Regions from separate parts of the Saccharopolyspora sp. CA-218241 genome, predicted to be linked through region 3. Evidence: riboswitches for the same ligand, from Rfam matches in the RefSeq annotation. Region 3 holds a riboswitch; each other region holds the start of a gene.
What was found. A riboswitch is a leader RNA that binds a small molecule or an ion and turns the genes downstream of it on or off. The one in region 3 is predicted to bind thiamine pyrophosphate.
Positions count from the first base shown of each region.

Region 1: linked by a shared signal. The riboswitch ahead of ACQP0T_RS04535 (thiamine ABC transporter substrate-binding protein) and the one ahead of thiO (glycine oxidase ThiO) in region 3 are both predicted to bind thiamine pyrophosphate.
Region 2: linked by a shared signal. The riboswitch ahead of thiD (bifunctional hydroxymethylpyrimidine kinase/phosphomethylpyrimidine kinase) and the one ahead of thiO (glycine oxidase ThiO) in region 3 are both predicted to bind thiamine pyrophosphate.

Region 1 covers NZ_CP191860.1:902,733-910,080, reverse strand. The annotation lists gene ACQP0T_RS04560 (sulfatase family protein) at 1-31, shown strand, start outside; gene ACQP0T_RS04555 (hypothetical protein) at 309-731, opposite strand; gene ACQP0T_RS04550 (hypothetical protein) at 835-1,146, shown strand; gene ACQP0T_RS04545 (ABC transporter ATP-binding protein) at 1,258-2,271, opposite strand; partial or broken gene ACQP0T_RS04540 (ABC transporter permease) at 2,601-4,183, opposite strand; gene ACQP0T_RS04535 (thiamine ABC transporter substrate-binding protein) at 4,183-5,217, opposite strand; TPP riboswitch at 5,246-5,355, opposite strand; gene ACQP0T_RS04530 (4a-hydroxytetrahydrobiopterin dehydratase) at 5,437-5,730, shown strand; gene ACQP0T_RS04525 (FAD-dependent oxidoreductase) at 5,966-6,922, opposite strand; gene ACQP0T_RS04520 (pyrimidine reductase family protein) at 7,058-7,348, shown strand, end outside.
Region 2 covers NZ_CP191860.1:1,239,356-1,246,703, forward strand. The annotation lists gene ACQP0T_RS06160 (Ig-like domain-containing protein) at 161-895, shown strand; gene ACQP0T_RS06165 (L,D-transpeptidase) at 853-1,314, shown strand; tRNA gene ACQP0T_RS06170 (tRNA-His) at 1,411-1,486, opposite strand; gene orn (oligoribonuclease) at 1,615-2,268, opposite strand; gene ACQP0T_RS06180 (AMP-binding protein) at 2,315-3,946, opposite strand; gene ACQP0T_RS06185 (hypothetical protein) at 4,023-4,229, opposite strand; gene ACQP0T_RS06190 (hypothetical protein) at 4,341-5,081, opposite strand; TPP riboswitch at 5,229-5,320, shown strand; gene thiD (bifunctional hydroxymethylpyrimidine kinase/phosphomethylpyrimidine kinase) at 5,308-6,105, shown strand; gene tenA (thiaminase II) at 6,146-6,856, shown strand; gene ACQP0T_RS06205 (ABC transporter ATP-binding protein) at 7,244-7,348, shown strand, end outside.
Region 3 covers NZ_CP191860.1:475,400-482,747, reverse strand. The annotation lists gene ACQP0T_RS02515 (FUSC family protein) at 1-1,190, shown strand, start outside; gene ACQP0T_RS02510 (thiazole synthase) at 1,449-2,207, opposite strand; gene thiS (sulfur carrier protein ThiS) at 2,209-2,409, opposite strand; gene thiO (glycine oxidase ThiO) at 2,397-3,521, opposite strand; TPP riboswitch at 3,512-3,613, opposite strand; gene thiE (thiamine phosphate synthase) at 3,701-4,369, shown strand; gene ACQP0T_RS02490 (S1 family peptidase) at 4,526-5,668, opposite strand; gene ACQP0T_RS02485 (hypothetical protein) at 6,025-7,149, opposite strand.

The sequences.
Region 1 (7,348 bases), 430 kb from region 3:
CCCCCGGGCGATCCAGCGGACCAGGAACTGACCGCGGGGAAGATCAGGGCCCCGCGCCGCGGAATGCGGAAGACCTCGCCCCGCAACGGGTCCGGACGCATGCCCTTCGCGCGCGTGACCATCGCGGACCCGGTTCAACGGCAGCAGCACGACGCCGCGCGCGGCACGGCACATCGGATGGGGATCTCGCGCGGCAACGACCGCTAGCGTCCGAGCACGGGTGCGAGGTGCCGGAGCACGTACGCGCCGCACCACCGGCTTTCGGTGTCCCTCGGGTCGACAGCCTCCTTGGCGGCCCTGCGGGCGAGCTACTTCGGGTCCGGGTGCGACCCGATGTCGTCCGCCACCCGCAGCGCGGTCCTCCAGTCGGCCTGGGTCAAGCGGGCGATGTCCGACGCCAGGCACAGGCGACGAACCTTCCGGTCGTCCTCCAGCACTTGGACCACGAGATCCGCGTTCTCCCGGCCGGGGAGCTTGACGATCACGCTCAGGGAGTTGGTCCGCAACGTCGCCGTCGCGCCCTCGGTCATCCACCGCCGGAACTGGCGGACACCATCGGGATCCATCCGGGACCCGACAGCGACATCGGTCGCATGGGCGGTGGGCTGCTCACCGAACGCGCCGGGATCACCCACCTGCACCGATCGGACGAGCGCCGCGAGCCGTTGGGTTCCCTTGACCCGCAGCAGCCCCGGGTGCGTGATCTCCTTGCGCCACATGTCGGCCCCCAACACCCGCTCGTAGGGCCTTCACGATTCCGCGCCGGACGGCCGCACCGAACCGCGCCGACCGGCCGAGGTCCCGCGCGAGCGCAGCGCGACCACCGTGCTCTGGGTGAGCTCGCCGGACCAGGCGCGGGTGCACCTGAGCGCGCACCTCGACCGGGCCCGGTGCGGCCACCCGTTGCGCGGGAACTGGACTCGATCGACCGGCTTGGCCGCCATCCGGCCCGGTACGCACGTGGCGTGCGAATCCTGCGTGGCCGTCGGCGGGACGCAGCGGCACTCCGCGCAAGCCGTCGAAGCCTCGGGCCGCCCCGAACCCGCCGAACGGGCGACCCGGCTGCCGGATCCGTCGACCTGGCACACCGACCAGCTCCCCGCGCTGACCACGCCAGCCGCGCGGCGCACCCGGCTCCGCGCGTAGCGGAGCACGACCCGACCCGTCGCCGACCGCACGCGCTGCTCGGCGACGGGTCGCGGCCGACCGGCGATCCCCTTCCCCGACACGATCGCCGGTCGGCCACCCACCGCCGCCTCAGCCGATCAGCGCGATGCCGTCCGGGTCGAGGCCCAGCCGGACCGGATCGCCGACTCCCGGGGCGGTGGCGGTGCGCGCGGTGGCCTCGACCGGCTCGGGCAGCTCCGGGGTCTCGACGGTGAGCCGGACGTGGTCGTGCCGGTGGACCCGTTCGCGCACCACGCTCGCGCCGTCCGCGTCGGGTTCGGCCCGAACCCCCGACGCGCGCAGCCCCAGCCGGGCCGGTCCGTCCGGGGCCGCGACGGGGACCGCGCCGAGCGCGCAGGTCGCGGTCCCGCCGCGCACCTCCGCCTGGAGCACCGCGGTGCAGCCCAGGAAGGCGGCGACCTCCTCGTCGGCCGGGTGCTGCCACAGCCGCTGCGGGGTGTCGACCTGCCGGAACCGGCCGCCGGTCATGATCGCCACCCGGTCGGCCAGGGTGAACGCCTCGTCGTGGTCGTGGGTGACCACGATCGAGGTGGCGTCGTCGGCGGCCAGCAACCGGGCCAGGTCGACGGCGAGCTGCTCGCGCAGCGTGCGGTCCAGCGCGCTCAGCGGTTCGTCGAGCAGCAGCAGCGCGGGGTCGGCGGCCAGCGCGCGGGCCAGCGCGACCCGCTGCGCCTCACCGCCGGAGAGCTCGGTGGCCCGCCTGCGCTCGTAGCCGTCGAGGCCGAGCAGCGCGAGCAGTTCGGCGACGCGTTCCCGGCGCCGCGCCCGGTCGGCACCGCGCATCCGCAACCCGAACTCCACGTTGCCCGACACGTCGCGGTGCGGGAAGAGCTGCCCGTCCTGGAAGACCATGCCGAACCGCCTGCGGTGCACCGGAACGCGCGCCAGGTCGGCACCGTCCCAGCGGATCTCCCCCGCCGACGGGCTTTCCAGCCCGGCCACCGCGCGCAGCAGCGTGGACTTGCCGCAACCGGACGGCCCGAGCAGGGCCAGCACCTCGCCGTCCGCCACCTCGAAGTCCACATCGGACACGGCAGCCACCGCGCCGTACCGCACCGAGAGCCCGGACACCCGCAACGCCATCTCATCGCCCATCCGTCGAATACCCCGCCCTCACCCGGAAGTGTGCTGAGTGAGGGGCACCCTCGTCCGAGTTAGGGGTCCTTTCAGAATGCGGCGGAGCCGCATGCGGTGAGGCTGTCAGCTTGCACCGCCGCGGGTTCTCAGCGGTCTTCTCGCGAGGACAGCCGTGACGCCGTGTACGTGTTTGGTACATCAGGAGCGGCTCCCGGAGCGAGGGGACCGCTGAGGTTCCGCCACCCGCACCGCCACCCAGATCATTCTGAAACAGGTCCTTACTCGGGCAAGGGTGCCCCTCACTCGGAAAACCCCACCCGGACGTGCGAGCCGCATCAGAACTCCCCCAGCGATCCGCCGCGCACCCGCAGCCGCTCGACCGCCAGCACCACCAGCACCGTCACCAGCATCAGCAGCGCGCACGCCGCGTAGGCGAGCTGGATGTTGAGCTCGCCCGGCCGCGAGATCAGCCGGGCGATGGCCACCGGCAGCGTCGCCGCCTCGGGCCGGGCCAGGAAGCTCGTCGCGCCGAACTCGCCCAGCGCCACCACGAAGCCGAACCCGGCCGCCGCCCCACCGAGCGCAGCGCCAGCGGCAGGTCGATCTCCCGCCGCACCCGCCACGGCCCCGCGCCGAGGGTCGCGGCGGCCTGCCGCAGCCGGTCGTCGATGGCCCGCAGCACCGGCAGCACCATCCGCACCACCAGCGGCGTCACCACCAGCGCCTGCGCGAACGGCACCAGCAGCGGCGAGGTCCGCAGGTCGCCGGGCAGCAGGTGCAGCGTGATCAGGTACCCGAACCCCAGGGTCACCGCCGACACCCCCAGCGGCAGCATCAGCGCGGCGTCGAGCACCTCGGCGAACCGGCGGCGCGCGGCGACCAGCACCGCCGCGGCCAGCAGCCCGACCAGCAGCGCCAGGCAGGTGGCGTCGAACGCCGCGCGCACCGAGTTCAGCGCCGCCTCCAGGCCGCTGACCTGCAACGTGCCGTCCTCGCCGGTGCCGAGCAGGCCGCGCCACCCGGCAAGGCTCCACCCGTCCCGGCCCGACACCGAGCGCAGCAGCAGCCCGACGATCGGCGTGAGCAGCCCGGCGACGACGAGCCCGGTGAGTCCGACGACCAGCCACTCCGCCCCGCGCGGCGGCCGGGTCGTCTCCTCGGCGGCGCGCAGCCGCAGCGCCGCCTCCCGCCTGCGCCGGGCCACCGCCGCCAGCAGCAGCGCGGCCAGCACCGCGGCGACCTGGAGCAGCGACAGCGCGGCGGCCCCGGACAGGTCGAGCAGCTGCACGGTGCGCAGGTAGATCTCGGTCTCCAGGGTTCGGTACCGGCCACCGCCCAGCACCAGCACCACGCCGAAGCTGGTGGCGCAGAACAGGAACACCACCGCCGCCGCGGACCCGAGCGCGGGCATCAGCGCGGGCAGCGTCACCGAGCCGAAGGCCCGCAACCGGGAGGCGCCCAGGCTTCGGGCGGCGTCCTCGGCGCGGCGGTCCAGGTGCGCCCAGAGCCCGCCGACGGTGCGGGCCACCACGGCGACGTTGAAGAACGCGTTGGCCAGCACGATCGCCCACACCCCGGCGTCGGCGCCCAGCACCGCGCGGAACGCCATCCCGACCACGATCGTCGGCAGCACGAACGGCACCGCGATCAGCGCCCGCAGCACCGGTTTGCCCGGCACCGCCAAGCGGGCCAGCAGGTAGGCGACCGGGAGCCCGGCGAGCAGCGCGACCGCGGTGGCCGCGGCGGCCTGGCCGAAGGTGAACGCGACCAGCCGCCACGTCCCCGGCTCGACCAGCACGTCGGCGAAGCCGCCCGCGCCCAGGCCGCGGCCGACGATGGCCACCACCGGCCACAGGAAGAACACCCCGAGGAAGCCGAGCACGCCCGCACCGACGACCCCGAGGGCGACGCGCCGCATCACCCGCGCACGACCTCCCGCCACTCCCGCACCCAGCGGTCCCGGTTGCGCTCGACCTGCTCGGGCGGCAGCTCGGCGGAGCGCTCCGGCAGCGGGGCGGTGCGCTGCCAGCCGTCCGGCAGCGGCACGCCGGTCACCGCCGGGTAGACGTACATCCGCTCGGCGACCTGGGCCTGGAACTCCGGCGAGAGCAGGAAGTCCACCACCTGACCGGCGGCGTCGGGATCGTCGGTGCCGCGCAGCACCCCGGCGTACTCGACCTGCCGGTAGCAGGTGTCCAGCAGCGCCTTCGTGCGCGGCGTCCCGTCCGGGCGGACCTCGGCGGCCGGGGAGGAGGCGTAGGACAGCACGATCGGGCGCGGTCCCTGCCCGGTCGACCCGGAGAAGTCCTGCCCGTAGGCCTCCTCCCAGCCGGAGGAGAGCTTCGCGCCGTTGGCCATCAGCGCGCGCCAGTAGTCGGCCCACCCGTCCTCGCCGAACTCGGCGACGGTGGCCAGCAGGAACGCCAGCCCGGGCGAGGACGTGGACGGGTCGGGCACCGCGAACAGGTCGCGGTAGCGCGGGTCGGTGAGGTCGCGCAGCGTCGCGGGCGCCGGGATGCCGCGCTCGGCGAACCACCCGGTGTCGACGTTGACGCACACGTCGGCCACGTCCACGGCGGTGAGCCGCTGCCCGTCGCCCAGCGCGTAGCGCTCCGGGCCGGTGGCGGTGGTGGGGTGTGGCGCGAACACGTCCGCGCGCAGCGCGCGGGAGGCGAAGGTGGAATCGACGCCGTAGGCCACGTCGCCGATCGGCGCGTCCTTGGTCAGCACCAGCTCGTTGGTGAGCTCCCCGGCGTCACCGCTGGGCACCACCCGCACGTCGATGCCGGACTCGCGTTCGAACCGCGCCAGCAGCGCCTCGTCGACGGCGAAGGAGTCGTGGGTGACCAGCGTGACCGAGCGCCCCGCGGACTCCTCGCCCCCGATCAGCGAGCACCCCGTGGTGAGCGCGACCAGCGCGGTCGCACCGGCCAGCAGCCGTGAACGTTTCAACGATCCTCCCGATGCGCACGCGCGGCAGCAGGCTGATCGCTCGCCTCCCTGCGCCGGCATGATCCGGTTCAGGTGCGGACGGTCGAGGGGCTCGCCCCTCCTCTCAGCCCAGCGCGCTGGACTCCCGTGGCACCCCGGAGTCTACGTGCCCGCATCCGGCGATCAACCCGCACGGCGCGGGACCTCGCGATCGGCGGCGGCACGCGCCACCATGGGGCCATGACGGAACTGCTCACCGACGCCCAGGTCGCCGAGGCGCTGCAGCACCTGCCGGAGTGGCGCCAGGCCGACCAGGCGCTCGTCCGCGAGATCCGGTTCCCGAGCTTCCCGGTGGCCATCCAGGCGGTCACCCGGGTCGCCGAGATCGCCGAGACGGAGAACCACCACCCGGACATCGACATCCGCTACCGCACGGTCACCTTCTCCTGCACCACCCACTCCGCGGGTGGGCTGACCGCGAAGGACACCTCGCTAGCCCAAGAGATCGACGCGGTTGCGGATGAGCTTGGTTAGTTTTTTGGCTTGCGTAGCGGTGCCGGTGGCGGAACCTCAGCGGCCTTCTCGCTCCGGGCGCCCTTCCTCATGTACAACCACGTACACAGCGTCAGGGCGTCCTCGCGAGAAGACCGCTGAGAACCCGCGGCGGTGCCGGTGGCGAGGGTGGGGCAGAGCGGAAGCGGCTTCGCCGCTTGCCTGACGGTGGCCGGGTGAGGCTGGCGGGTTCGGCGCTTGCGTGGGCGGCCTGGGGTCAGCCGATGAGCTCGGCGACCTCGAAGGCGCAGCCCCAGGAGAGGGCGACCCCGCTGCCGCCGTGCCCGTAGTCGTGCACCACCCTGGCGCCGTTGAACTCCTCGGCCTCGACCCGCACCCGCTCGCGACCGGGCCGGAGACCGACGACGTCACCGGAGACCTCGACGTCGGCCAGGCGGGGTTCGACCTCGGCGCAGCGGTGCAGGATCGCGGCGCCGACGTCGGGGCGCGGGGCCCTGCTCCACTCGCCGTCGACGGCGATCCCGCCGAGGACCAGGCGGTCGGCGTGCGGCATCCAGGAGACGAACTCGCCGCCGCGGGAGAGCTCGATGAAGTAGTCCTGCACGCCGGGGTTGCGGACCACGACCTGCTGGCCCCACACCGGCTGGACGCCGGGGTCGCCGACCAGCTCGCGGGCGCCGACGCCGGTGCAGTTGACCACGACGTCGGCCTCGGCCGTCGCGTCGGCCAGCGACGGCACGCCGCTGAGGACGATCTCACCGCCCGCCGCGCGGAACCGTTCGACGAGGTAGGCGAGGTAGCCGGGCATGTCGATCAGCGGCAGGGTGCCCGCGTAGCCGTCGACGAACCCGGCGGGCAGTTCCTCCCGGTCGCAGCGGCGCAGGTCCGGGATCAGGTGCACCTCCGGCGGCAGCGCCTCGCCGAGCGGGTGGCGGGCGGCCATCCGGCCGGGCACCAGCCGGACCCCGGTGCGCTCGTCGCGGGCCAGCGCGGTGAACTCGGCGTGCGAGCGGGTGACCCAGTGCAGCACCTTGTCGGCGGGGCGCAGCAGCGCCGGTCCCCACAGCGCCCCGGCCGCCGCCGAGGTGGTCTCCCCCGGCCGTTCGGCGGTCCGGATCCGCACGGCCCGGCCCTGCTCGGCGAGCACCACCGCCGAGGTCAATCCCTGCACCCCGGCGCCGATCACCAGCACCGGTTTCGCGGACGCGGTCACCCCACCGACGGTAGCAGCCGGACGTGACGGCGGACACGTCCGCGCGGGCCGGTGGTCCGCGGGCCGCGCGCGGGTAGGCTCGCCCCGTCGCCCGCCGGCGCGGGGGAATGCGACACCGACCCAGGGGATTGCGCGATGCACCGGATCTGGCCGCCGGAAGCGGCGGGCGAAGTGGACCAGCACGAGCTCGAACGCCTCTACGGCTACCCGGACCGCGAGAAGTGGGTCGCGGTGAACTTCGTGTCCAGCGCGGACGGCGCGGTGCACATCTCCGGGCGTTCCCGGGGCCTGTCCAACCCGGTGGACCGCGAGGTCTACCCGCTGGGCAGCAACCTGGCCGACGTGGTGCTGGTGGGGTCCAGCACGGCCATCACCGAGGAGTTCACCGGGGTCAAGCCCAGCGCCGAGGTCGCCGAGCTGCGCGCC
Region 2 (7,348 bases), 760 kb from region 3:
GGAGATCCGCTGCGGGGATCACTCTGCGCAACCACCGGTGTGCCTGCACGCTCGGTCGGGGGATTGCTGCACACTGTTCCCGAGCGGTTTTTGGTGTATCGAATCGAACGGACTGTCGCCCATGAAGGTGTTGCGTAATCCTGTCGGGAGGTCCGCAGGGGTGTCGCGGTTGTTGTCGCTGCTGGTCCTCGGAGTGGTGGCGGTCTTACTCGCGGGGTGCGGCGGTTCCAGCCCCGCGGCGGAGCCCGCCGGGGAGCCCGCGGTGCCCACCGTGCGGACCACGCCGGACAACGGCGCCCAGGACGTCTCGCCGACCGGCGAGATCACCGCGTCGGTCACCGACGGCACGATCACCGAGGCGACCATGACCAACGAGTCCGGCGAGCAGGTCAAGGGCGCCGTCGCGCCGGACCGCACCAGCTGGGCGGTGGGGGAGCCGCTGGGCTACGGCAAGACCTACACGTTGTCGGTGACGGCGCAGGGCCAGGGCGGTGAGCCGGTCACCCACCAGTCCACGTTCACCACGGTGAGCCCCAAGAACCAGACCTACGTGTCGATGAACCCGCTCGACGGCCAGACCGTCGGCGTGGGCCAGCCGCTCGCCTTCTACTTCAGCGCCGACGCGCCCGCGCCGGACAAGGAACGCGCCGAGCAGGCCATCGAGATCAAGACCGAGCCGGCCGTCGAGGGCGCCTTCTACTGGTACGACGACCGCGAGGTGCACTGGCGGCCGAAGGAGTACTGGGAGCCCGGCACCAAGATCGAGCTCGACATCAACGTCTACGGCAAGGACCTCGGCAACGGCGTCTGGGGCAGGAGGACCGCGAGGCCACCATCACCATCGGCGACGAGGTGGTGCTGCACGCCGACGGCGCCAGCAAGCAGATGCGGGTGACCCGCAACGGCGAGCTGCTGCGGACCATCCCGGTCGCGCTGGGCTCCCCGGAGTTCCCGTCCAACAACGGCGCCCACGTGGTGACCGAGAAGCACCCGAAGTACCTGATGGACTCCACGACCTACGGGCTCCCGCTGGACCAGGGCGGGTACCAGACCGAGGTCGAGTGGGCGGTGCGGATCTCCAACGGCGGCGAGTTCCTGCACGCGGCCCCGTGGGCGGCGGCCGATCTGGGGCGGCGCAACGTCAGCCACGGGTGCATCAACATGACGACCGAGGACGCCAAGTGGGTGTTCGACCTGCTCAAGAAGGGCGATGTCGTGGAGATCACCAACTCCGGCGGGCCCGATCTGAAGTCCTGGGACGGCTTCGGCGACTGGCAGGTCCCGTGGCAGGAATGGGTCACGGGCAACAAGTGATGCGGTCGGCCGGACCCTCCGGGGTCCGGCCCTCCCGGTGACGGTCGTTCGCGGAACGACGAAGGCCCCGCTCCTGCTGGAGCGGGGCCTTCCGCGTGGGGTGAGTGACGGGATTCGAACCCGCGACTCCTGGGACCACAACCCAGTGCTCTACCGACTGAGCTACACCCACCACGTCCGCCGGATCAGCGGGACAGCCACCTCGTTCGTGCTGACCGCCTCAGCCGTGCCGGTGGAACCATCCTAGCGCGTCGCGCCGCGGGCTCCCGCACCGGCCCCGGATTCGGCGATCGTGCGAGCTCAGCGCTCGTCCCCGGCCTGTTCCTGGCGGGCCTTCTCGATGCCGCCGACCCCTTCGCCGTCGAGCAGTTCCGCGGCGATCTCCTGGGCCCGCTCGCTGGACGGTCCGGGCGGCTCGACGAACGCGGTCCGCCGGTAGTAGGCCAGCTCCCGGATCGACTCCCGGATGTCGGCGAGCGCCCGGTGCGCCAGCCCCTTCTCCGGCTGCGCGAAGTAGATCCGCGGGTACCAGCGGCGGCACAGCTCCTTGATCGACGAGACGTCGACCATCCGGTAGTGCAGGTGTGCGTCGAGGGCGGGCATGTCCCGGGCGATGAAACCCCGGTCGGTGGCGATGGAGTTGCCCGCCAGCGGCGCCGACCGGCCTTCCGGGACGTACTTGCGGATGTGGTCCAGCACCTGCCGCTCGGCTTCGGCGAGGGTGGTGGTGGAGCGGCGCACCTCCTCGGTGAGCCCGGATTTGGCGTGCATCTCGCGCACCACCTCGGGCATCCCGGCCAAGGCGTCGTCGTCGGCGTGGATCACGATGTCCACGCCGTCGCCGAGCACGTTCAGTTCGGAGTCGGTGACCAGGGCCGCGATCTCGATCAAGGCGTCCTTGCCCAGGTCGAGCCCCGTCATCTCGCAGTCGATCCACACCAGACGGTCGTTCACCTGTCCGAGCCTAACGCGGCGGCGGGCGGTGCCGCGCGACCGCTCCTCAGCCGGCGTCGCGGCGGGCGAGCAGGTCGCCGGGCACCACCTTGCCGGTGGCGTTGCGCGGCAAGGAGTCGAGGAACACCACCTCGCGCGGCAGCGCGAACGCCGACAGCCGGTCGCGCAACCGGTCGCGCAGCCCCTCGGCGTCCAGCTCGGCGCCCTCGCGCAGCACCACGAACGCCGCCAGCCGCTGCCCGAACTCGGCGTCATCCACCCCGATCGCGGCGGCCTCGGCCACCTCGGGCAGCGCGGCCACCGCGTCCTCGGTCTCCTTGGGGTAGACGTTCTCCCCGCCGGAGACGATCATGTCGTCCTCCCGGCCGACCACCTGGAGCCGTCCGGCCGCGTCGAACCGCCCGAGGTCCCCGGTGGCCATCAGGCCGTCCCGGAACTCCTTGCTCCCGCCGTGGGTGTAGCCCTCGAAGAGCATGTCGTTGCCCGCGAAGATCCGGCCGGTCCGGCCGCGGCGCACCGGTCGGCCGTCCTCGTCGAGGAGGCGCACGGTGGTCCCGCGCGGCGGACGTCCCGCGGTGCCGGGGGCGGCGCGCAGGTCCTCCGGTGTGGCGATGCTCACCCAGGAGGCCTCGGTGGAGCCGTAGAGGTTGTGTAGCACCGGTCCGAACCGCTCCCGGAACCGCTCGGCGAGGTCGGCGGGCAGCGCCGAACCGCTGCTGGCCACGATCCGCAGCGCGCCGTGGTCGTAGTCGCGCTCGGGCAGGTCGAGGATGCGCTGGAGCATCACCGGCACGGCGAACATCGACGTGCAGCGGTGCCGGTGCACCGCGCCCAGCGCCTGCTCCGGGTCGAACTTGCGGCGCAGCACCATCGTCGCGCCCAGCACCGAGGCGAGCTGGAAGGCGGCGAGGCCCCAGGTGTGGAACAGCGGTGCGCCGACCAGCATCCGCTCGCCCGCGCGCAGCGGGACCCGGGACAGGATCGTCGCGACGGGGGCCAGGCCCGGCGGTTCGGGCCGCCGCGCGCCCTTCGGGGTGCCGGTGGTGCCGGAGGTGAGCACGACCAGCCGGGAGCGCCTGCCGGGCCGGGGCAGCACCCGGGTCGAGCCGGTGGCCACCAGGTGCTCGACCGTGGAGTGGCGGGTGGTGCCGTCGGTCCAGGCCAGCACCACGTCGAGGTCCTCGGGCAGCGCGTCGAGGTGGTGGGTGAACTCGCCGTCCACCAGCAGCACGCCGACCTGCTGGGCGCGCACCACCTCGGCGACCTGCTCGGTGGGCAGCCCGGTGTTGAGCAGCACCACGTCGACGCCGAGCTTGCCGGCCGCGACCATCGCCTCGATCGGCCCGTGGTGGTTGCGGCAGAGCACCCCGAGGCGGGTGCCGGGCGCGAGCCGGGCGCGCAGCGAGTGGGCCAGCCTGGTGGTGCGCTGGGAGACCTCGGCGTAGCTGAGCGCCCCGCGCTCGTCGATGATCGCCGGGCGGTCCGGGTGCCGGATGGCGCCGACCGCGAAGCCCAGTGGCGGGGTGATGCCCCAGCGCCGCCAGGCCAGCGCGATGCGCAGCAGCTTGTCCGGCCGCATGGGGCGCACGACGCCCTGCCGGACCAGCACGCCGATCGTGTTCAGCGGGGCGAGCAGCCGTTCCAGGAGGCCGGCGGACCGGCGCAGCACCACGTTCACGCATCCACCCTCTCGGTACGAGTTACCCGGGAGTAGATGATGCCCGTTCGCGTTCCGGGCGGGAAGGCCCGAGCGCTCAGCCGTCCTCGTCCGCGGCGAGCACGACGGCGTCCCGCAGCGCGGCCCGCAACCGGCCGACCTCCAGCGGGGAGAGCACCGCGGCATCTCCCGGCGGGGAGACCACCACCACCTCGCCCCGCTCGACGAACACGGACATGTCCCGCCTGCGGCCGGCCACGTCGCGACAGGTCACGTGCCACTTCTTCGCGGTCTTCACCAGCATCCCCCGCATCCGTCGAACGTCGTCCCATCATGGGACGCGGCGGGTGCGGGCACATGACGCCGAAGGCTCCCGGGCGCGCGGATCGACCGTCCGGGGGATGGACGACCCCGCTCAGACCGGGCGGACGACCAGGCCGCCCGCCTCGGCGGTCAGGGTCAGCGAGCGGTCCTCGAAGTCGGCGATCGGGAGCTCGTCGCGCACCAGCAGGTGCCGGGCCCCGAACGCCTCCACGCGGGCCTGCCGGGTGGTCAGGGTCCGGGGCTCCTCCCCGGTGCCGCCGACCTCGATGCGCAGGCCCTCGTCGGTCACGGTGAGGCTGACCCAGCCGCCGGGCACCGACAGCGCCTCGCCGTCGTGCTCCACGGTCAGCGTGCTCTCGGCCGGGCACTCCGACCGCAGCGCGACGTGGGACAGCGCGACGTCGCGGCGCCCGTCCTCGGCCGCCATCGCGATCACGTTGCGGGAGACCTCGTCGGCCGGACCGTCGACCGGCTTGGGGGTGAGCACCGGGGCCTGCGCCTTGGCCGCCAACCGGTAGGGCTGCCAGGACCCGGCACCGGTCAGGTTCACCACGGCGGTGATCGGGGACTCGGTGGCGGGCAGCTCCGCACCGGATGCCGCGGTCACCTCCACGGCGGTGACGCCCCGCTCGTCCAGCAGGTCGCGCAGCGCCTTGCCGCGCTGGCGGCTGTTGCGGTCGAACGCGCGGTTGATGGCCACGGTCCCGGAACCGGCCGCGGCCACCGCGGCGTCGGTCAGGCTCGGCAGCGGACCCCAGATCTCCGCGGGGTCGGCCTGGCGTTGCGGGCGCCGGGAACGGGCAAAGCTCGGGGCGTCGGTCGTGGTCTCCATCGTCACCCATTTTAGTCCGGTGCCCAGGGGCGCTTCGGCGGGCGGTGGTCGAAGCGGGCTGTGAAATCCGTCGCCTCCGGCCTCACCCGCCCCATCGGCCCCGCCGACCTGCGGGTGTGGTCACGGCGCTCCCGGGTGGTTAGTGTGATCCGTGACGCGGGGTGCCCGGCAGGGCTGAGAACACACCCGTTGAACCTGACCTAGCTAGCACTAGCGGAGGGACGTCGTGATTCCCAACGTGCTGACCATCGCAGGCACCGACCCCAGCGGCGGTGCCGGTGTCCAGGCCGACCTCAAGGCCTTCTCCGCGCACGGCGCCTACGGCATGTCCGTGATCACCGCGCTGGTCGCCCAGACCACCACCGGTGTCGCCGAGGTCCACGAGGTGCCGCCGGAGTTCGTCCGGACCCAGCTCGACACGCTGCTCGACGACGTGCGGGTGGACGCGGTCAAGATCGGGATGCTCGGCGGCGCGGGGGTGATCCGCGCGGTCGTCGAGGTGCTGGACCGGTACGCGCCGCCGGTGGTGGTGCTGGACCCGGTCATGGTCGCCAAGAGCGGTGACCGGCTGCTGGCGCCGGACGCGGTGGGGGTGCTGCGCGAGGAACTGCTGCCCCGCGTCGACCTGATCACCCCGAACCTGCCGGAGGCCGCCGACCTGCTCGGCGAGCCCGAGCTCGGCGCGGTGGCGGGCATGGCCGACCAGGCGGCGCGGCTGGCCGGGCTGGGCGCCAAGCAGGTGCTGCTCAAGGGCGGTCACCTCGCCGACGAGTCCAGTGTGGACCTGTTCCTGGGGGACGGCGGGACCCGCGAGCTCAGCGGGGACCGGGTGCGCACCCGCAACGACCACGGCACCGGCTGCACGCTGTCGGCGGCCATCGCGGCGCTGCGCCCGCAGCGCGCGGACTGGTTCACCGCGGTGCGGGAGGCCAAGGAGTACCTGACCTCGGCGCTGCGCGCCGCCGATCGGCTCGACGTGGGCCGCGGCCACGGTCCGGTGCACCACTTCCACCGCTGGTGGTGACCGGCCGCCCCCCCGATCCGCCCCGACCGAGAGGACCACCATGAGCACCCTGCCGCCCCCGCCCGCCGACGGCTTCTGCGCCCGCGCCTGGTCCCGCACCGCGGCGCTCCAGCAGGCGATCGTCGAGCACCCCTTCAACGCCGCGCTGGCCGACGCCACGCTGGACCGCGACCGGTTCGCCCAGTACGTCGTGCAGGACGCGCGCTACCTCGTCGGTTTCGCGCAGGCGCTGGCCGCGGCGGCCAGCCGCGCCGGTGATCCCGCCGACGCCGCGTTCCTGTCCGGGGCCGCCCAGGGCGCGCTGGTCGAGGAGCGCCGGTTGCACGCCGGGTACGTCGAGGAGTTCGGCCTCACCGCCGCCGAGGTGGAGGGCGTGGAGACCCCGCCGTCGGCGCTGGCCTACATCTCCTACCTGCGCGCGTGCGCGCTGACCGAGCCCTACCCGGTGCTGGTGGCCGCGCTGCTGCCGTGCTTCTGGGTCTACCAGCACGTCGGCAGCACCATCCTGGAGGCCACCGGCGACCTCACCGGCCACCCGTACCGGGCCTGGATCGAGACCTACGCCGACGACGAGTTCGCCGAGGCGGTGCTCGCCGCCCGCGACCTCACCGACCGGCTCGCCGCCGGGGCGACCGGGGAGACCCGGGACGCGATGTTCGCGGCGTTCCAGCGGGCCACCGAGTACGAGTGGCTGTTCTGGAACAGCGCCTGGGAGAAGGAGGAGTGGCCCACCGCCCGCTGGCGGGCCTGAGGACCGCTTTCGCCAAGTGATCGTGGCGTGAGGTGAGGGGCACCCTTGTCCAAGTGAGGACCGCTTTCGCCAATGGCTTGCGTGGCGGTGCGGGTGGCGGAACCTCAGCGGTCTTCTCGCTGCGCCGATCGCCTCCTGATGTACCCACTTCGTACACGGCGTAGGCGCTGTCCTCGCGAGAAGACCGCTGAGAACCCGCCGCGGTGCCGGTTGCGTGCCTCACCGCATGCGGCTCCGCCGCATCCTGAAATGACCCCTTACTCGGGGAAGGGGCGGGCGGCCCCTCACTCAGCTCACGAACGGGTGAGAGGGGCGCGTGCCGGTGGTGCGGTGTGCGGTGTACCACCGGCGTTAGGAATTAGGCTAGGCTCGCCTTATTGTGATCGGGTGTTCGCGCCTCACCCGGTCGGGGTCACCGCCCGCGAGATCGACGTCGCCTACGGCCGCGACGTCGTGGTGCATGCCGCCTCGCTCGCGCTCGCCCCCGGATCG
Region 3 (7,348 bases):
GGCTGCCGCCGCAGGCCCGCCGCGATCCGGCGCAGGCGGTGCTCGCCCGCGGCGGCAGGCAGGACCTGCCCGCCGCGCTCCAGGGCGTCAACGAGGGCCTGGACCGGATCCGCGCGGCGGTGGTGCGGCGCGACGACACCGCGGCGACCCCGCCCGCCCCGGGCGCCCGGAAGGAACGGGTGCTCGGGGCGGTCCGGGCGCACCTGTCGCTGCGCTCCTCGCTGTTCCGGCACGCCTTGCGCTGCACCCTCGCGGTGTCGGTCGGCATGGTGGTCGTGCTGCTGATCGACGACCCGTCGGCGTCGAGCCTGCTGCTCGCGCTGTACGTGGTGCTGCAACCGGCGGCGCGGGACAGCATGACCGGCGCGCTGGAGCGCACCGGCGGCGCGGTGCTCGGCGTGGTGCTGCTGGCGCTGGTGATCACCACCGTGCCGGGGGCGTTCCTGCTGGTGCCGCTGGTCATCGGCGGGATGCTGATGAACATGGAGCGGCTGCGCACCGATTCCACGGCGCTGCTCGGCTGCCTGATCGTGGTGACCGTCGTGGACCAGGCGATGAAGCTGGACCGCGACCTGGTGAACGTGGCGATCAGCTTCGCGGCCAACACCGCCGTGGGCGCGGCGGTCGCGCTGATCGTCGGGTACGTGTCGTACCTGGTGCTGCCCAGCAGCATCCTGCCGGACGTGCGCGGATCGGTGCGCTCGACGGTGTGGTCGGTGTCGGAGCTGCTGCGCAGCGTGCGCGCCGCCGGGCGCGGCGTGGACCTGCGCGCCGCGTTGCAGTCGGCGCACGTGCTCGCGCTGCGCCGCACCCAGGACCTGCTCGGGATGCCCGCGCTGCTGGACGGCACCGGCGAGGAGACCGACGACGACCGCGCCACCCGCTCGGCGGCCATCGCCCTCGACGCGCTGCGCCAGGACGTCGCCACCCTCGCCTTCCGCCCCGAGGCGGAGCGGGCGGTGGCGGTGCCCGCGCTGCGCGCGGTGGACGACATGCTGGCGGGCAAGGCCACCGCGACCGTCCCGGACGTCCCGGCGGGCAGCGCCCCGGCGACCGAGCTGCTGGCCAGCTCGCTGATCGAGAACGCCCTCCACGCCCGCGCGGCCATCGACCGCACCCTGGGCTACGACAACCCGTGGAAGAGCTACACGATCTCCTTCGTCCGCACCGAACGCCTCCACATCCGCTGACCGCACCACCCCGAAGCGGCGCACGCTCACCCGCCCGTGACATGAGTGAGGGGCACCCTTGCCCAAGTAACTCGGACAAGGGTGCCCCTCACCTACTTCGACTTCACCCGAACGTGAGCGCCGGTTCCGACCCCCGCGAAGCGCTCACCCGGTTGGGAACTGAGTGAGGGGCACCCTGTACCAAGTCACTGGGTACAGGGTGCCCCTCACCTGGCGTCGATCCCCCGGGCGTGGTGGCCGGGCTGGATGGCCGGGCCGTCAGTCCGGGTCGGGGCTGGAGGCCTGGGCCCAGAAGCGCTGCGGGATGCGGCCCGCGCCCCGGGCCAGGCGGCCCGCGTCGACCGCGGCGCGCATCGCGGCGGCCATCCGCTCCGGGTCCTGGGCGCGGGTGACGGCGGTGGCCAACAGCACCGCGTCGCAGCCGAGCTCCATCGCCAGGGCGGCGTCGGAGGCGGTGCCGATGCCCGCGTCGAGGACGATCGGCACCCCGGCGCGGGCCACGATCATCTCGATGTTGTGCGGATTGCGGATGCCCAGGCCGGTGCCGATCGGCGAGCCCAGCGGCATGACGGCCGCGCAGCCGGTGTCCTCCAGCTTGCGGGCCAGCACCGGGTCGTCGTTGGTGTAGGCCAGGACGGTGAAGCCGTCGTCGACGAGCTGCTCGGCGCCGTCGAGGAGCTCCACCGGGTCCGGCAGCAAGGTGTCCTCGTCGGCGACGACCTCCAGCTTGACCCAGCTCGTGCCGAGGGCTTCGCGGGCGAGCCGGGCGGTGAGCACCGCCTCGGCCGCGGTGCGGCAGCCCGCCGTGTTCGGCAGCGGTTCGATGCCGAGCCTGCCGAGCAGGTCCAGCACCCCGGGGCCGCCCGCGGCGTCGGCGCGGCGCATCGCGACGGTGGTCAGCTCGGTGCCGGAGGCGATCAGCGCGCGCTCCAGCACCGACAGGTTGGTCGCCCCTCCGGTCCCCGTGATCAGCCGCGAGCCGAACTCGCGCCCGGCGATCACCAGCGGATCGTCCATGTCAGCCTCCTTGCACAGCGGTGAGGACTTCGATCACGGCGCCGGGGCGCAGCTCGGTCGCCGGCCAGGTGGCGCGCGGCACCACCGCCCCGTCGAGGGCGACGGCGACGCCCTTGTCGGCCACCCCGTAGTCCGCCAGCGCGTCGGCGAGGGTGCCGCCCTCGGCGATCGCGCGCTGCTGCCCGTTGATCACGACGTGCATGGGATACCTCCCGGTCGACGCAGGTCGGCGGCTCGTGCCTGCGGCGGTGGGTCCGCGCCGCGCAGCAGCGCGACCACCGCGTCGGCGGTGATCGGGGCCAGCAGGAAGCCGCCCCGGTGGTGCCCGGTGGCCACGACCAGCCCCGGTTCGAGCTCGCCGATCATCGGCAGGTTGTCCTCGGTGCCGGGGCGCAGTCCGGCGACGGCCTCGGCGAGCTCGTACTCGGCCAGCGCCGGGACCAGGCGTTCGGCGTCGGCGATGAGATCGCGGACGCCGCCGACGGTGACCCGGGTGTCGAAGCCGACCTCCTGCTGGGTGGCGCCGAGCACCAGTCCGTCGTCGCGCGGCACCAGGTAGGTCTGCCTGCCCCGGACCGGTCCGCGCACGGTGCGGCGCGGCGGCGGCAGTGCACCGGGCCGGGCCCGCAGCCGCAGGATCTCGCCCTTCACGGGGCGGAGCCGACCGCGCAGCAGCGGGTGCAGCTCGGCGGAGTGCGCGCCCGCGGCCAGCACCACCGCGTCGCAGTCCACGGTGGACCCGGCGAGCACCACCTGACCGGCGCGCACCTCCTCGGCCCGCGCGGCGAGGAACTCGACCCCGGCGGCGGAGGCGGCGGCGTGCAGCGCGCGCAGCGTCGCGCGGTTGTCCACGGCGAGGTCGCCGGGCACCTCCAGCGCGGCGCGCACCGAGGGTCCGAGGGCGGGTTCCAGGCGCCGGGCCTCGCGACCGGTCAGCGCGGTCACGCCCCGGCCGAGGCCCGCGAGGTAGTCGGCGAGGGCGCCGAGCTCGGCGCGGTCGGCGCTGTCCACGCCCACCACCAGGGTGCCTTCGCGGCGGAGCCCGGAGGGCAGCCGGGCGGCGGCGGCGAGGTCGTCGGCGAAGTCGGGCCAGCGGGCCAGCGAGGCCGAACCGAGGTCGAGCAGGCCTTCCTCGCCGGGCCACGCCTCGGCCAGCGGGGCGAGCATCCCGCCCGCCACGTGCGACGCGCCCGAGGCCGGTGCGGGATCGATCAACCGGATGCGGTGGCCGTCGGCGGCCAGCCGCCACGCGACGGACAGCCCGATGACGCCGCCGCCCACGACGGCGATCCGCTCGCTGCGCTGCTCAGCCACTCCACGCTCCCTGCGCCGGCATGACCCGGATCAGGTTCGACGGTCGGGGCGCTGCCCCCTCTCAGCCCGGTCGGGCTCCCGTGCTCACCACCCACCACCGTACCGGGTTCACCGGATGGTGTGAGCCGCGGCGGTCGAGGCGGTCCGGACCGGGACCGCCAGGAGCTACCCTCGGGCGCATGCCCGGATTGGACGGCCACGGCATTCGCGCCCGCCTCGACGAAGCCGCGTTGTACCTGTGCACCGATGCCCGCACCGAACGCGGTGATCTCGCCGAGTTCGCCGACGCCGCGCTGGACGGCGGAGTCGACATCATCCAGCTCCGCGACAAGACCGACGGCGCGCCGCTGGAGGCCCGGCAGGAGCTCGCCGCGCTGGAGGTGCTGGCCGACGCCTGCCGCAGGCACGGCGCGCTGCTGGCGGTCAACGACCGGGCCGACGTGGCGCTCGCCGCCGACGCCGACGTGCTGCACCTCGGGCAGGACGACATCCCGGTGGAGCTGGCCCGCCGGGTGCTCGGCGAGCACGTGGCGATCGGCCGGTCCACGCACGACGTGGTGCAGGCCGATTCCGCCGCCACCGAGCCGGGCGTGGACTACTTCTGCACCGGGCCGGTGTGGACCACGCCGACCAAGCCCGGGCGCCCCGCCGCGGGCCTCGACCTGGTCCGCCACACCGCGGGGCACCGCGGTCACGGCCGCCCCTGGTTCGCCATCGGCGGCATCGACGCGTCCACCGTCGACGACGTGGTGATCGCCGGGGCGAAGCGGGTCGTGGTGGTGCGCGCGATCACCGAGGCCGAGGACCCCCGCGCGGCGGCCCAGCACCTCCGCTCCCGCCTGCCCTGAGCGCACGACTCGCCCGGCCCAACGCCGCGGGTGTCACCTGTTCGGGAGATGAGTGAGGGGCACCCTGTACCCGGTGACGTGGTACAGGGTGCCCCTCACTCGGAGGAGATCACCCGGGTGGCGGGCCCGGACGGATACCGGGCCCGCCCGGTGCGATCACTGGGTGAGCAGTCGCAGGCCGTAGGCGTTGAGGATCTCGTTGACGGGCTGGAAGTAGGTGGTGCCGCCCCAGGTGCAGTTGCCGGAGCCACCGGAGGTGACGCCCTGGGCCTGGCTGCCGGTCAGCCAGGAGCCGCCGGAGTCGCCCGGCTCGGCGCAGACGTTGGTGCGGGTCAGGCCGTAGACGGTGCCCTGCGGGTAGCGCACGGTCTGGTTCTTGGCCTCGACCGTGCCGCAGTGCCAGCCGGTGGTGGAACCGGAGCGGCAGATCGACGAGCCCACGGCCGACTCGGTGGAACCGGAGACGCCGACGGTGCCACCGCGGTAGTTGTTCACCAGCGGACGCGGGGTCTCCCCGGCGCTGGTGCGGACGAAGGCGTAGTCGTTGCCGGGGAAAGAGGACCCGGCGAAGGTGCCGCTCGGCTGGGAGGTGGAGGAGCCGACCGAACCGCAGTGCCCGGCGGTGACGAAGCCGCCCTGCACCGAGAAGCCGATCGAGCACCGGCCGCCACCGCCGATGTAGTAGGCGTTGCCGCCGATCACGTCGGCCAGCGCCCGGGGCGCCTCCTCGGATTCGACGACGTCGACCGCGGTGCCGTCGACCTCGGCCGCCTCGACGAACCGCTCGGCCTCGGCCGCGGTGCCCGGCTTGGTGGTCAGCACCACGGTGTTCGCCGTGGTGTCGGCGTACCAGCCGGTGACGGAGGCGGGAGCCTGACCGCTGTCGGCGTTGAGCCCGTCGACGACGGCACCGAGGTCGGCGACGGTGTGGTCGACCAGGCGTGCCGCGGCGCCCGCGTCGCGGACCACGTCGAACTGGGCGGCGTCGGTGACGCCGACGACGAGCTTGCCCCGCTGGGCGTCGAAGTGCGATCCGCCGAAGTCCGCGCCGAGCGCCTCGCGCAACACCTCGTTGGCGCGGTTGGCGACGGCCTCCTGGTCGATCCGGGTCTGCGCCTGCTGCCGGTCGAGACCGAGGTCCCGCTGCATGGCGTCGAGCATGGTGACCGCGGGCGCGTCGGCCGTGGTGGGCGTCGGCGCGTCAGTCGTGGTGGCGGTGGCGGGCATCGTGGTGGCGATGACCGTCCCCGCTGCCAGCACCACGGACCCGGCGATCCGGGCCGCGAGCGTGCGTCTCATCTGCTGCTCCCTCTTTGTGAGATGGATCTCATCCCCCGTCGGCGAACCAGTATTCGGACGGGACAGCCCGCACACATCCGTCTTTTGCCGCAGACCACGCGAAATGCCGCCCGCTGCAGTGGTTTTCACCGCAGCGGACGGCACCTTCCGCAGGAACGCACTGCTCCAGCCGGACGCACGAGCCCTCGATCCACCCCGCGCCCACCACGGGGAGCCGCGACCACGCACGCCCGAGGTCCCGCGCCATCCACCCGTTCGAGAGCTGCGTGAGGGGCACCCTTGCCCGAGTAACTTGGGCAAGGGTGCCCCTCACCTGGATCAACACCACCCGGATGGCGCAGCGGGGTGGCCGGAGGTCACTCGCCGGTGCGGGGGATCAGCTCGCCCTGCCCGTCGAGACCGGCCGACGGCTCGTCCTGCGGCTGGGTCGGGGTCTGCTCCTGCGTCGGCGTCGAGCTCGGCTGCTGGGTGGGGGTCGGCTCCTGCGGGGTCTCCGAGGGCGCGGACGGCTCCCCGGTGCGGGTGGGCTCCTGGGTGCTGGTCTCGCCGCTCGGTTCCGGCTCGTCGGTCCCGGTCTCCTCGGTGGTGGTCTCGGGCACCACCGGCTCGACGGGTTCCGGTGGTGGCGGCGGTCCGGGCCGGACGACCTGGCCGATCGTGGTGCCGGTGCCGCCGGAGAGCGTGCGGCCGGTCACCCCCTCGAACCCGGTCACCACGATCATCCCGATCGCGAACACCAGCGCCGACGTGGCGGCCACCATCGTCCAGCGCTGCTTGGTGCGCCGCTTCGGCGGCGCGACGACCTCGGTGGCCTGCTCGCCGCCGACCGGGGCGACCACCCGGGTCGGTTCCGCGATGCGCTCGGTGCCGTCGTCGACGACCCGCTCGCCGCCGGGCCACTGGAGCCCCGGGGTGAGCGCGATGCGCTTGGTCCGGTCGGGGTCCGGCGGTGACTGCGGCGCGGCGGCGGGCGGCTCCGGCCGGTCCTCGCGCGCCTGCTCGATCGCCGCCGCCTGGCCCTTGACCTTCGCGTGGTGCAGCGCGGTCCCGCGCTTGCCGCGCGCCACCGCGGCCTTGGCCGCCGCCGTCTTGGCCTTGTCCCTGGCGTTCTCCAGCGACCGCTGGTAGAGCGTGCCGCCGACGGTGATCACCACGCTGGTCAGGGCGGCGCCGACGACGGTGCCCGCGACCCCGAGCTGCGAGCCGAGGAAGGCGGCGGTGACCGAGGCCAGCGCACCACCCGCGACCTGGGCGGTGTTGATCGCGGACTTCTTGTCGTCCTTCTCGTCCTTGCCGCCGTCCTCGTCCCGGTCGCGCAGGTCCCGGTCGCGCAGGTCGCCGGGGGCGTCCCGGTCGCGATCGGCCCGGGTCCGCTCGTCGTGGCCGTGGTCGACCCGCGGCACCACGGGTTGCATCCGGGTCCGCACCGCGTCCGCGCGCCGTCGATCACCCGACGGCCGACCGCTGTTGTCCTCAGGCATGTTCGCGCTGGCTCCCACGCATCTCGCCCCTCTCTCCCACCCGTACCAACGGGCCGGAAGGCGCGATTTCTCCCCGGAACGGGGCCATCGTGAGCATCCCCACGACCTGTAACGCCTGGTGAGAGGCTTAAAGCCAGCTTTCGGCGGGCACCGGTGCGGCGGCGCGCGGGCGCCCGCCGCGAGCCGCCTCGCCGGGCGT